4 regions of the Pantoea sp. PGP6 genome follow, and region 3 is predicted to be linked to each of the others. Evidence: predicted binding sites of a transcription regulator. Region 3 holds the regulator's gene; each other region holds the start of a gene.

Region 1 (3,366 bases), 500 kb from region 3:
ACCAGCGACTGCAGTACGTCGAATTTAGTCGACACTTTAGAACCGCCCACTACAGCGACCAGCGGACGCTCCGGGTTGCTCATCACTTTACCCAGTGCTTCCAGTTCTGCAGACAGCAGCGGACCGGCACAGGCGATTGGGGCAAATTTGCCGACGCCGTGGGTAGAAGCCTGCGCACGGTGTGCGGTACCGAACGCATCCATCACGAACACGTCGCACAGGGCTGCGTATTTTTTAGACAGCGCTTCGTCATCTTTCTTTTCGCCTTTGTTAAAGCGAACGTTTTCCAGCACCACCAGTTCGCCAGCGCCGACTTCAACGCCGTCGAGGTAATCTTTTGCCAGGGTCACATTGGTGCCGCTCAGCTTCTCTTTCAGGTAGTTAACTACCGGCAGCAGCGAGAACTCTTCAGTGTATTCACCTTCGGTCGGACGACCCAGGTGAGAGGTAACCATCACTTTCGCGCCCTGTTTCAACGCCGCTTCGATGGTAGGCAGAGAAGCACGGATACGTGCATCTGACGTCACTTTCCCTTCTTTCACTGGTACGTTGAGATCGGCGCGGATCAGAACGCGTTTGCCAGCAAGATCCAGATCGGTCATCTTAATTACAGACATGGTGAACCCTCTCGTTGATTCTCATAAGTTTTGCCAGGCGCAAACCGCGCCCTACCTGAAACCGCTTGCGGCCATTGCTAACGTCGTGTCGAGCATTCGGTTAGCAAAGCCCCATTCGTTATCACACCAGACCAGGGTCTTGATCAGGTGTTGACCACTGACCCGCGTTTGGGTGCCGTCCACAATGGCACTGTGCGGATCATGATTAAAATCGACTGAGACTAACGGTAATTCCGTATAGTCAACTATACCACGAAATGCCCCTTCTGCCGCGCTTTGCAACAAGGCGTTAACTTCGCACGCCCTGACCGACTGGCGTACAGAAACGCTGAGATCAATCGCCGTCACGTTAATCGTTGGCACGCGCACGGCAATCGCCTCAAAGCGATCGTTGAATTTCGGAAAAATACGGGTAATGCCGGCCGCCAGACGGGTATCCACCGGAATGATCGATTGGCTGGCAGCCCGGGTACGACGCAGATCGCTGTGATAGGCATCGATCACCTGCTGATCGTGCATCGCTGAATGGATGGTAGTCACGGTGCCGGACTCAATGCCAAACGCGTCATCCAGCAGTTTGATCACCGGAATAATGCAGTTGGTGGTGCAGGAGGCGTTCGAGACGATGCAGTCAGTCGCTTTCAGCCACTGCTGGTTGACGCCATACACCACCGTGGCATCGAGATCGTTGCCGCCCGGATGCGAGAACAGCACTTTTTTCGCGCCCGCCTGCAGATGCGCTTCGCCATCGGCGCGCGAACCGTAGACACCAGTACAATCCAGCACCACGTCGACGTCGAGTTCGCGCCACGGCAGATCGGCAATCTCAGCACGGTGTAAAATGCGCAGGGTATCGCCGCCGACCCACATCACGTCGCGTTCCTGCCGCACATCAAAGGCAAAACGGCCGTGGCTGGTGTCATATTTCAGCAGATGCGCCATACCGGTCGCTTCGGCCAGCTCATTGATGGCAACGACGGTGATCTCAGCACGACGGCCGGTTTCATACAGCGCACGCAATACGTTGCGTCCAATACGGCCAAAACCATTTATTGCTACCCGTATGGTCATCTCTCTCCTGCCACGTCAGACGGAAAAAACGTGCCGTTAGCCTGAGCGCTTCGCTGTAGTTTGTACAGGAGATTCTTACCCGGCATTGTCTGAAACCGGGGCGATCTGCCCGGCAACTGAAACGGTTCAGCCACAATAAAGGATGGGAGGAATAACAGGAATGATTGTGATCAATCGGACTGCGTATATTTGGATCTGCGTCACAAAACGACGCAAAAGATAGTTATTACTACAGGAATAAAAACGAAAGGGACGCCTGAGGCGTCCTCTGATTTTAATCAGGCGGGTGTGAACCCGCCTGACTGATGTTACGCCAGCAGCGCTTTCGCTTTGGCGACAACGTTATCGACGGTGAAGCCGAACATTTCGAACAGCTGATCGGCCGGTGCTGATTCGCCGAAGCTGGTCATGCCGACGATAGCGCCGTTCAGACCGGTATATTTGAACCAGTAATCAGCGATACCCGCTTCGATAGCTACGCGTGCGCTGACCGCTTTCGGCAGCACAGATTCACGGTAAGCATCGCTCTGCTTGTCGAACGCATCGGTTGATGGCATAGAGACCACGCGCACCTGACGACCTTCGCTGGTGAGTTTATCCCAGGCACCGACCGCCAGTTCAACTTCTGAACCGGTAGCGATCAGGATCAGTTCAGGCGTCGCGTCGCAATCTTTCAGTACGTAGCCACCGCGCGCCACGTTAGCCAGTTGCTCAGTGCTGCGCTCCTGCTGCGCCAGATTCTGACGCGAGAAGATCAGCGCTGTCGGGCCATCTTTACGCTCAATGGCATATTTCCATGCCACCGCCGATTCAACCTGGTCACACGGACGCCACAGGCTCATGTTCGGCGTGGTGCGCAGGCTGGCCATCTGCTCTACCGGCTGGTGAGTCGGGCCATCTTCGCCCAGACCGATTGAGTCGTGGGTGTAAACCATGATCTGACGGATCTTCATCAGTGCCGCCATACGCGCCGCGTTACGCGCATATTCAACGAACATCAGGAAAGTAGCGGTGTACGGCAGGAAACCGCCGTGCAGTGCCAGACCGTTAGCAATCGCGGTCATACCGAATTCACGCACGCCGTAGTGGATGTAGTTACCCGCGGCGTCTTCGTTGATCGGCTTAGAGCCAGACCAGATAGTCAGGTTGCTTGGCGCCAGATCGGCTGATCCACCCAGATATTCTGGCAGGATTTTACCAAAGGCTTCGATGGCATTCTGTGACGCTTTACGGCTGGCGATTTTAGCCGGGTTAGCCTGCAGTTGTTCGATAAACTTCTGCGACTCCTGCTGCCAGTTAGCCGGCAGCTCATTGCTGACGCGACGTTTGAACTCGGCGGCCAGCTCAGGGTGTGCCTGAGCGTAAGCGGCGAATTTCTTATCCCAGGCCGCTTCTTTTGCCTGGCCCGCTTCTTTAGCGTCCCACTCGGCGTAGATATCAGAGGGAATAACGAAAGGAGCATGTTCCCAGCCCAGCTGTTTGCGGGTCAGTGCCACTTCATCATCGCCCAGCGGGGCACCGTGCGAGTCATGGGTGCCCGCTTTGTTCGGTGAACCGAAACCAATAACGGTTTTGCACATCAGCAGCGACGGCTTATCGCTGACGCTTTTCGCTTCGTCGATCGCTTTAGCAATCGCATCAGCATCATGACCATCTACGCCACGCACCACGTGCCAGC
Region 2 (3,366 bases), 3.7 Mb from region 3:
ATGGATTCCATCGCTGCGCTGGATGCCGATGTGATTACCATCGAAACCTCGCGCTCTGACATGGAGTTGCTGGCGTCGTTTGAACACTTTGACTATCCGAATGAGATTGGCCCAGGCGTCTACGACATTCACTCGCCTAATGTACCGGACGTCGAATGGATTGAAGCGCTGTTGCTGAAAGCGGCGAAGCGTATTCCGCCGCAACGGCTGTGGGTAAATCCGGACTGCGGGCTGAAAACGCGTGGCTGGACCGAAACGCGGCAGGCGCTGGCTAACATGGTCACTGCGGCAAAAAACCTGCGGGCTAAAACGGCGTAAACGGGCGTCCGGCAGGGAATGAGAAATAATCGGGGCGCGCAGGCGCCCCTTTTTTCGCTTACTGTGAAGCTACGCCATACTGCCTGAACCAGGCCAGCATCCGCGCCCAGCCATCGCTGGCCGATTCGGCATGATAGCTCGGACGGTAGTCAGCATTAAACGCATGTCCGGCTTCGGGATAGACGATGATTTCCGCGGTGGCATTGGCGGCGTGCAGCGCCTGACGCATCTGCTCAACGCTCTCCAGCGGAATTCCGTCATCCTGACCGCCGTATAAGCCTAATACCGGGGCGCTGAGATCGACGGCGACATCAATAGGGTGCTTTTGCTGCTTCATGGTCCGATCGCCGGTCAGCCGTCCATACCAGGCGACGGCGGCACGCAGCTGTGGATTGTGCGCCGCATAGAGCCAGCTAATGCGGCCGCCCCAGCAGAAACCGGTAATGCCCATCCGCCGGATATCACCGCCGTTACGCGCTGCCCAGTTGGCGGCATGATCAAGGTCGGACAGCACCTGGCTGTCGGGCACCTTACTCACCAGCTCGCTGAATAGCGTCGGAATATCCTGGTAATCGTTGGGATCGCCTTCACGGAAGTAGAGTTCCGGGGCGATGGCCAGATAGCCTTCCAGCGCCAGCCGGCGGCAGATATCACGGATGTGCTCATGCACCCCGAAAATTTCCTGTACCACCAGCACCACTGGCAGCGGACCCTCTGCGGATTTTGGTCGGGCAAAAAACGCGGGCATATTTTCGCCCTGGCTTGGCACTGAGGTCTCACCCGACTGAATCGCCGGGCTGTCGGTAATAATGGTGGTGGAAGCGGTCGGCTGAACGGCAGGCGCAAAGGTCCCTGCCGCGGCTTTTTGTGTCATATTATCACTGGTTTTCATTATTCTCTCCGTGCGAGCAATTGCGCAATCACGTAACTATAGCCTGGCCGGAAACGGTGCGAGCCAGACGTCGGGTAACAGAGTCAGCAGCGGACAATATCACCCAACTCTTTAACACTGCGATGACCCCGACACAGCCCCGCCGATCGCAATGACGGCGAACCCGATGTGATATTGTGATAATCATCACATTGTTTTTAGTGAAAAATGTAACTTTCATTTTCTTAAGTGAATGTTGTCACATATTTATCGGGCGTGCTGACGTAGAGTGACGCGCTACCTTCCCTTAACAGGAGTCTGAAATGACACAGTCTGACGTTTTCCATCTTGGCCTGACTAAAGCCGATCTGCAGGGCGCTACCCTGGCGATTGTGCCCGGCGATCCGGAGCGCGTGAAGAAAATTGCCGGACTGATGGAGGATGCCACGCATCTGGCCTCACACCGTGAATTCACCAGCTGGCTGGCAAAACTCGACGGTAAGCCGGTGGTGGTCTGTTCAACCGGTATCGGCGGTCCTTCTACCTCCATTGCGGTTGAGGAACTGGCACAGCTTGGCGTACGCACTTTTCTGCGCGTTGGCACCACCGGCGCTATCCAGCCGCACATCAACGTTGGCGATGTGCTGGTGACTACCGGTTCCGTGCGGCTCGACGGTGCCAGCCTGCATTTCGCACCGATGGAGTTTCCGGCAGTGGCCGATTTTGCCTGTACCACGGCGCTGGTGGCTGCGGCAGAAGCCTGTGGCGCGAAGACCCATATCGGCATTACTGCCTCTTCTGATACCTTCTATCCGGGACAGGAACGCTACGATACCTTCTCTGGTCGGGTGGTGAATCGCTTCCAGGGATCGATGAAAGAGTGGCAGGAGATGGGCGTACTCAACTATGAGATGGAATCCGCTACACTGTTAACCATGTGTGCCAGCCAGGGCCTGCGCGCCGGCATGGTGGCTGGTGTGATCGTTAACCGTACCCAGAAAGAGATCCCGGATGCGGTGACGATGAAACAGACCGAAAGCGATGCGGTAAAAATTGTGGTTGAAGCGGCACGCCGCTTGTTATAACCCTCACAGCCAGGCAGCAGGTTAACGGGCCGCTATGAGGCCTGCCTGCTGCCGGATAACCCCGGCGCAGCCTTTCAACGGACTCTGAGAGTGCCCGATGCGCAAAACTATTCCCGTTCGTCGTCCCGTCGTTAACCCGAATTCCGCCGCGCTCAATGCCCGTCTGGAGAGCAGTGCCGCCCGGTTCCGCGCCGCCATGCAGCAGGGCGATTATGCGCAGGCCGTCCGCTCTTGCGAAGAGGTGTTGCGTTATCAGCCTCACCAGATGCAGGTACTGAGTGACTATGCGCTCTGCCTGATGCGTCTCGGTCAGCATCACAAGGCGTACAAAACCTACCAGAAAATTTACCAGTCGCCGCCGGCCGTGCGCGCCACCGCGTCAGAAACCTGGCTGGATGGCCTGACCGAAGTGTGTGGCTGGCTGGATAAGCAGGATGAGGTGGCGCGTTACGGCCTGGAATCGCTGATGCAGTCAGACGCCCGCTTTCGTCAGGGGCCGCGGGTCGCCTTTCCCGCTGCGCAGCCTGAGCCAATCGATCTCAGCCAGCCGCGGCAGAACGTGATCGCGTTCAGCCTGTATGGCGACCAGCCGCGCTACTGTGAAACCCTGATTAAAAACGTTGAGGTGGCACCGCAGCTCTTTCCCGGCTGGATCTGCCGCATCTATCTGGATGACAGCGTGCCGCAGCATGTCTGGCAACGGCTCGATCAGCCCCACGTTGAGCGGGTTGATATGTCGCAGGAAAAAACGCTGTTCCCGACGCTGTGGCGCTTTCTGGTGATGGACGATCCCAGCGTTAAACGCTTTATTGTGCGTGATGCCGACTCGCTGCTTTCCGAGCGCGAAGCGGCGGCGGTCAACGCCTGGCTGGCATCGCCGTACTGGTTCCACCACATGCGCGACTATTTTTCCCACACCGAGTTACTGCTGGCCGGCATGTGGGGCGGCTGCCATGGCGTTTTCCAGCAGGTTGAACAAACGATGCGCGAATTTATTGCGCAGTACCGTGGCAGCGAACGCTTTACCGATCAGTACTTCCTCAAGACGGCGCTGTGGCCAACGGTGCGTGAAAGCATTCTCAATCATGATGA
Region 3 (3,366 bases):
GGTGGTGCGCTCAATGGAGGATTACATCAACTTCATTACGCCGCAGTTCTCGCGCACCCATCTTAACTTCCAGCGAGTGCCGACGGTCGATACCTCAAACCCGTTCGCTGCCCGCGCTATTCCGTCACTGGATGAGAGCTTTGTGGTGATCCACTTTCAGGCGCTGGACGATATCGACTTCCCTTATCTGCTGGCGATGCTGCAGGGCTCGTTTATCTCGCACATCAATACGCTGGTAGTGCCTGGCGGCAAAATGGGTCTGGCGATGGAGCTGATCATGGGTCCGCTGGTGAAGCGGCTGGTGGAAGGCAAGCGGATAGAATAAGAGGCCAGCAAAAACCGCTCTGAGAGCAGATGTCTTTAACAAAGAGAGTAAAACTGGCTTTCCTGCGGCTAAAGACTTACCCCTGGGCAGGCTTCAGGGAGCATACACCTTTCGCAAAGACGCAAAACCGTTATCGCTGGCAGGCTCAGCACGGGCCATCCCTGGCCCGCGATGCTTTGCTACAGGCATATGCTCCCTTCGCTTCACGTCCGACAACCGCATCCGGTTTCAGGAAGGTCGCTACAGACAACCTCTGGGCAGAAAGAATCTGGCAGCAATAGATAAGTTCAACACGCTGGGAACCGGGTCAGAAGAGGAAAGCGTCCCGCCGCCCGGATAAAAACGCCGGGAGCGTTTTTGAACAACGCAAAGCGTTGGCCCGGCTACGGGCGCGCCTCAGGGATGAGGTGCGTAATCGCGCAGGCCGAGCGGCCAGGGATTGGCTTAAACGACTTTCCGATCTGACCCGGTTCCCTGCGCAGGCACAGTATCAAAACGGATTCCCTGCCCAGGCACAGTCTTAAAGCAACCTGCATCAGATACTGGAAGTGAAGTTAGCAGGTCTGCAATGACCCTTGCGGCTACTACAGTTCGATCACTTCATAGCTGTGGGTGATGGTAACCCCTTTGCCCAGCATGATGGCGACCGAGCAATATTTTTCAGCAGAAAGATCCACCGCGCGTGAGACCGCCTTATCCTGTAGCGCTTTGCCGCTCACGATAAAGTGCAGGTTGATGTGCGTAAAGATTCGCGGCGCCTCTTCACGACGTTCTGAGGTCAGTTTTACTTCACAATCAGCCACATCGTTGCGACCTTTTTGCAGAATTGAAACCACGTCGATGGCGCTGCATCCGCCCGCCGCCATCAGCACCATCTCCATTGGGCTGGGCGCTTTATCACCCGAATTGCCATCCATTAATACCTGATGTCCGGATGACGACTCACCGAGGAATGTCAGCCCTTCTACCCATTTCACTCTTGCCTGCATGATTTTCGCTCCAGAATATGCGGTTTTGCCGTCAGAGTACGCTTTCGCCTGGTAAACAGCAATCCAGAGAAATCCGCCGTTAGCTGAAGCGAGACAACAGAAGACAGTCGGCAAAAGCTGTGCTACAAACAGTGCTGAAAATATTTTTCGTCACCCGATGGCGAAGCCGGGAAGAATGATGCGCACTGCGCCGAATGCAGCCCGAATAATTTCCTGTAAGGGAAACGCTTGAAGCTTTCATCGCCTGACAGGGAAACTGCCCCCTGTATTTTGGGCACGATTACAACAGAGGATAATAGCGAATGGTTCTCGGCAAACCGCAAACAGACCCTACACTCGAATGGTTCCTGTCCCATTGCCATATTCACAAGTATCCATCCAAAAGTACGCTGATTCACCAAGGTGAAAAAGCTGAAACGCTTTACTACATCGTGAAAGGTTCCGTTGCGGTTCTGATCAAAGATGAAGAAGGCAAAGAGATGATTCTTTCTTACCTGAATCAGGGCGATTTCATTGGCGAGCTTGGCCTGTTCGAAGAAGGTCAGGAGCGCAGCGCCTGGGTACGTGCCAAAACCGCGTGCGAAGTGGCGGAGATTTCTTACAAGAAATTCCGTCAGCTGATCCAGGTTAACCCGGATATCCTGATGCGACTGTCGTCGCAGATGGCGCGTCGCCTGCAGGTTACGTCGGAAAAAGTGGGTAATCTCGCTTTCCTCGATGTGACCGGACGCATTGCTCAGACTCTGCTTAACCTGGCGAAGCAGCCAGACGCCATGACGCATCCCGACGGCATGCAAATTAAAATTACTCGTCAGGAAATTGGCCAAATCGTTGGTTGTTCACGTGAAACCGTGGGCCGTATTTTGAAGATGCTGGAAGATCAGAACCTGATCTCTGCACACGGCAAAACCATCGTCGTTTACGGCACCCGCTAATTCCTGTCACCCACGGCGTGATGGCAACATCGCGCCGTTATTGTTTGTGTTGGGCCGATGTGGCGTCGAATTATTTACCATCCTGAAGTCAATTACGCCTTGCGGCAAACCCTGGTGCTCTGTCTGCCAGTGGCGCTGGGCTGGCTGGCTGGCGACCTGCAAAAAGGTCTGCTGTTCTCGTTAGTTCCCGCCTGTTGCAATATCGCCGGTCTGGATACCCCGCATAAACGCTTCTTCAAACGCCTGATTGTCGGCGGCAGCCTGTTTGCGCTCGGCAGCTTTCTGATTCAGTGGCTGACGCAGCACGCCATTCCGCTGCCGCTGATTCTGTTCGCCTTGCCGTTGCTGCTGGGGGTCACCGGCGAAATCAGCCCGCTGCACGGCCGTCTGCTGCCCGGCACCCTGATCGCCGCCATCTTCACGCTGAGCCTGATTGGCCGTATGCCGATCTATGTGCCGCCGCTGCTCTATATCGGCGGCACGCTATGGTATGGGCTGTTTAACTGGTTCTGGTTCTGGCTGTGGAAAGAGCAGCCGATGCGTGAAAGCCTGAGCCTGATCTACCGTGAGCTGGCCAACTATTGCGACGCCAAATATACCCTGCTGACTCAGCTGACCGATCCGGAAAAGGCCCTGCCGCCGCTGCTGGCGCGTCAGCAAAAAGTGGTCGATATGATCACCACCTGTTACCAGCAGATGCACATGCTTTCCGCCAGCCGGGATCACAGCCATAAGCGGCTGACCCGCGCCTTTCAGGTGGCGCTGGACCTGCAGGAGCACATCTCGGTCAGCCTGCATCAGCCGGAAGAGGTGCAGAAACTGGTGGAGCAGAGCCATGCCGAAGCGGTGATCCGCTGGAACGCCCAGACTATTTCGGCCCGCTTACGGGTGCTGGCGGATAACATTCTCTATCACCAGTTGCCGGATCGTTTTGGCATGGAGAAGCAGCTCAGCGCGCTGGAAAAAATCGCCCGCCAGCATCCTGACAATCCGGTGGGAAATTTCTGTCTCTACCACTTCAATCGGATTGCGCGGGTGCTGCGCACCCAAAAACCGCTCTATCAACGTGACCTGATGGCCGATCGTCAGCGCCGTCTGCCGCTTCTGCCGGCGCTGC
Region 4 (3,366 bases), 1.1 Mb from region 3:
ACTGACGCCAGGCACGCTGCGCCTGTTCTTCAATCGACTCTACCGCTTCCGGCAGCAGACCATTGAGATTAAATTCGTTACGTTCTTCGATGCTAAAGGCACTGCCTTTGTTGAGGAGGGGGAATTCCAGCAAAATCGGGCCAGCGTAAGGGATGTAGAGCGGACGTTTACTTTCGTAGTCGAGTTCCATGCAGTGATGCTCCGGTTGCAGTGTTGTCTGGCGTCACGCCGGAAAGGTAGCGCCAGTTTACTTACCCGTTATAGCTCAGGCTGCAGGAGCAGTGCAGCGGCAGGTCTCCGCTGCGAATCATTCACGTACTTGCTGCCATCCTGCAACCCGAATTATTCAGAGTAATTTGTCATGACGTGAATTCTGGCGCCAGATCCTATGAAATTTCCCGCAGAAGTACAGCATTTGTTCATAAAAGGTCACAAAACTGTGGCCTTTCTGACAGTGGGTTATGCTTTGTGCAATCTCACCGACAGCAGCTCACTGCAACCAAAAGTCTGTAAGGTTGCCTGCGTGGCGGCAAACTGGCTCAGCGTGGCATTTTCTACTTCTGCCAGCACCGCTCTTTTTATCTGACCACTGTGCCCGCCCTGCATATTCAGCAGCACCAGCGCGGCCTGAAGCGGCGGAAAGCTGGGGTTAAACGCGGCATTCTCAGCATAGCGACCGGTCACAATAGTGCCGGACTCGGTTTCCAGCGCTACGCCGCTGTGTGACTGGCTGTACGGCGCGTGGCTGGCATTGGCGGCGGCCACGGCGGCCTGCACCAGCGCATCTCCCTCAGCGCTGTAACCGTGGTCGACCGCATCCATCAGCAGGGTTGTGATGTCGAGATCGCGCGGGCCAAAGGAGTCTGGCAGATAATCGGCCAGGGTACTGATGGCGCGCTGCGGCAGCGAAATACGAATCCCGGTACCGCTGTTGAGTTCATTCATAAACTGACGGCAATGGCCGCACGGGGTGTAGTTAACCGTGATGGTTTCCAGCCGGCGTTCGCCGCGCAGCCAGGCGTGGGTAATCGCGCTCTGCTCAGCGTGCACCGTCTGTTGCAGTGGGGTGCCGACAAATTCCATGTTGGCGCCGAAGTACCAGTTACCACTGGTGCCGCGGGCGATCGCCCCGACGTTAAAGTGCGACACCGTGGCCACCGCACAGGCTGCTGCCAGCGGCAGCAGCGCCAGCGCCAGCGCATCGGCGTCCATCTGAGTCTGTTGCTGCAGCGATGCGATCTGGTCGGCGCGCAGCACTGCCTGAAAGTCAGGCGCGTCCAGCAGCGGAGCCAGCGCGGTTTGCAGAGTTGACGGCAACGCCTCGAAGGCGGAGAGGAAACGTGAATGCATGAGAGCCTCATTAAATTCAGCAGGACGATATGCCAGTCACAGGTTTATATGTGATCCCCGTCGCTCTGACAATGCAACCTGAGTTGCATGTTTCAACTTTGCGAGATCTATCGCAAAGTTTTAGCCAAACCAGTGCAGCAGTAGCGGAAAAATAAACGGTGCCAGCAAAGAAGTAATGATGCCGCAAATCACCAGCGCCAGTGAACTGAACGCCCCTTCCTGATAATCGACTTCAGCCGCCCGGGCGGTTCCGAGGGCATGGGAGGCGTTACCGATGGCCAGACCGCGCGCCGCTTTCGATTTGACGCCCAGCAGGTTCAGCAGCATATGCCCAAACACCGCCCCCAGCACGCCGGCGATCAGTACACAGATGGCGCTGATCGCCGGGATGCCGTGCAGCGATCCGGAGACCGCCATTGCGATGGGCGTGGTGACTGATTTGGGAATAATGGTGGCGGCAATTTCCGGCGTGGCGCCCAGCCACAGGGCGATAGCGGTGCCCGATATCATGGCGGTCAGGCTCCCGATAAAGCAGACCCCAATGATCGACTTCCAGCGGGCGCGAATCTGATGCATCTGCTCGTACAGCGGCAGCGCCAGGGCGACCACCGCCGGTTGCAGCAGCTGGTTAAGAATCTGACTGCCGGCAAAGTAGCGCGAGTAGGGCAACTGCAGCAGCAGCAGGATCGGGATGATAATCGCCATCGCCACCAGCAGTGGATTGAGCAGCGAGATTTTCAGGGTCAGCGCCAGCTTGCGCGCCAGAAAGAACGCCGCCAGGGTCAGCGGCAGAGACCACCAGATATCACTCATCGTTTGGCTCCCGGAGCGGACGACGGCTGTGCAACTGGTGGGCGCTGACGCCGACCACCGCCAGCACCACAAAGGTACTGACGACGCAGGAGATGACGATCGGACCAAACTGGGCGCTGAGAATATCGGTATGGCTCATGACGCCAACGCTAATTGGCACAAACAGCAGCGCCATATAGCGGATGATCAGATGGCAGCCCGGTTTCACCCAGTTGACCGGCAGGATTTGCGACGCCAGCAGGGCAAACAGAATCAGCATCCCGAGAATACTGCCAGGAATAGTGATCGGCAGCAGCGAGGCGATGCCGTTGCCACTGTATAAGCAGAGATAAATGATGATAAAGGCACGAAGGTAGCGCCCGCAGACAGACAGCACGGTGAGCATGACAGGCTCCTGTTTTCACTGTTGTTCATCATACGCATTAACCGCTTAGCGTGCTAGCGATCACATAAAAGCCCGACAGACCGATGCCCGGATCAGCAGGTTTAGCGGGACATCAGCAAAGCAGGGGGAAGCGGCGCGGGGGAAAACGTGACGGCTGAAATCGCAGAGATAAAGCAGAATCTCCCCTTACACCGGCAACCTGGCGTAAGGGGAGTGAAGCGTGAGGGATTATTTAACCGGCATGCCCGGTACCGCACCGCTGTCTACCGACAGTACAAACAGATCTTTACCGCCCGGTCCCGCCGACAGCACCATCCCTTCGGAGATGCCAAAGCGCATTTTACGCGGCGCCAGGTTAGCAACGATGATGGTCATCTTGCCGACCAGCACGGACGGATCGGGATAGGCCGCACGAATGCCGGAGAAGATCTGACGCTTCTCGCCACCCAGGTCGAGTTGCAGACGCAACAGCTTGTCTGAGCCATCGACCAGCTCCGCCTGCTCAATCAGCGCTACCCGCATATCGACTTTGGCGAAATCGTCGATGGTGATGGTGTCACCAACCGGCGCATCCGCCAGCGGACCGCTAACCGCCGGGGCGCTGGCCGCTGCGGCATCCTCTTTCGACGCCTCAATCAGGCCTTCGACCTTCGCCATTTCAATCCGGCTGTAGAGCGCTTTAAACGGCGCAACCTGATGATCCAGCAGCGGCTGTGGAATCGCATCCCAGCTCAGTTCGCAGTTAAGGAAGCCTTCTGCGCGCGCGCTCAGCGACGGTAGCACCGGCTTCAGCCAGGTCATCAGCACGCGGAACAGGT

Evidence for each region. Region 3 encodes CRP, which controls carbon source genes, mostly activating them, when cyclic AMP is high. Its sites were predicted from a motif close to ATGTGANNNNNNTCACAT; they were not measured.
Region 1: the regulator CRP is predicted to act here: its motif matches at 1,877-1,894, upstream of epd (erythrose-4-phosphate dehydrogenase).
Region 2: the regulator CRP is predicted to act here: its motif matches at 1,385-1,402, upstream of udp (uridine phosphorylase).
Region 4: the regulator CRP is predicted to act here: its motif matches at 1,399-1,416, upstream of cdd (cytidine deaminase).

Annotation. Positions count from the first base shown of each region.
Region 1 covers NZ_JBQBMA010000001.1:923,056-926,421, reverse strand. Annotated here, with positions in the region: gene pgk (phosphoglycerate kinase) at 1-617, opposite strand, end outside; gene epd (erythrose-4-phosphate dehydrogenase) at 669-1,688, opposite strand; gene tkt (transketolase) at 1,997-3,366, opposite strand, start outside.
Region 2 covers NZ_JBQBMA010000001.1:4,110,007-4,113,372, reverse strand. Annotated here, with positions in the region: gene metE (5-methyltetrahydropteroyltriglutamate--homocysteine S-methyltransferase) at 1-318, shown strand, start outside; gene ACLIBF_RS19860 (dienelactone hydrolase family protein) at 377-1,210, opposite strand; gene udp (uridine phosphorylase) at 1,513-2,274, shown strand; gene ACLIBF_RS19850 (tetratricopeptide repeat protein) at 2,372-3,366, shown strand, end outside.
Region 3 covers NZ_JBQBMA010000001.1:427,136-430,501, reverse strand. Annotated here, with positions in the region: gene ACLIBF_RS01965 (phosphoribulokinase) at 1-325, shown strand, start outside; gene ACLIBF_RS01960 (OsmC family protein) at 910-1,314, opposite strand; gene crp (cAMP-activated global transcriptional regulator CRP) at 1,617-2,249, shown strand; gene ACLIBF_RS01950 (YccS/YhfK family putative transporter) at 2,307-3,366, shown strand, end outside.
Region 4 covers NZ_JBQBMA010000001.1:1,518,289-1,521,654, forward strand. Annotated here, with positions in the region: gene ACLIBF_RS07205 (NAD-dependent malic enzyme) at 1-190, opposite strand, end outside; gene cdd (cytidine deaminase) at 460-1,350, opposite strand; gene ACLIBF_RS07215 (CidB/LrgB family autolysis modulator) at 1,471-2,163, opposite strand; gene ACLIBF_RS07220 (CidA/LrgA family protein) at 2,156-2,548, opposite strand; gene metG (methionine--tRNA ligase) at 2,777-3,366, opposite strand, start outside.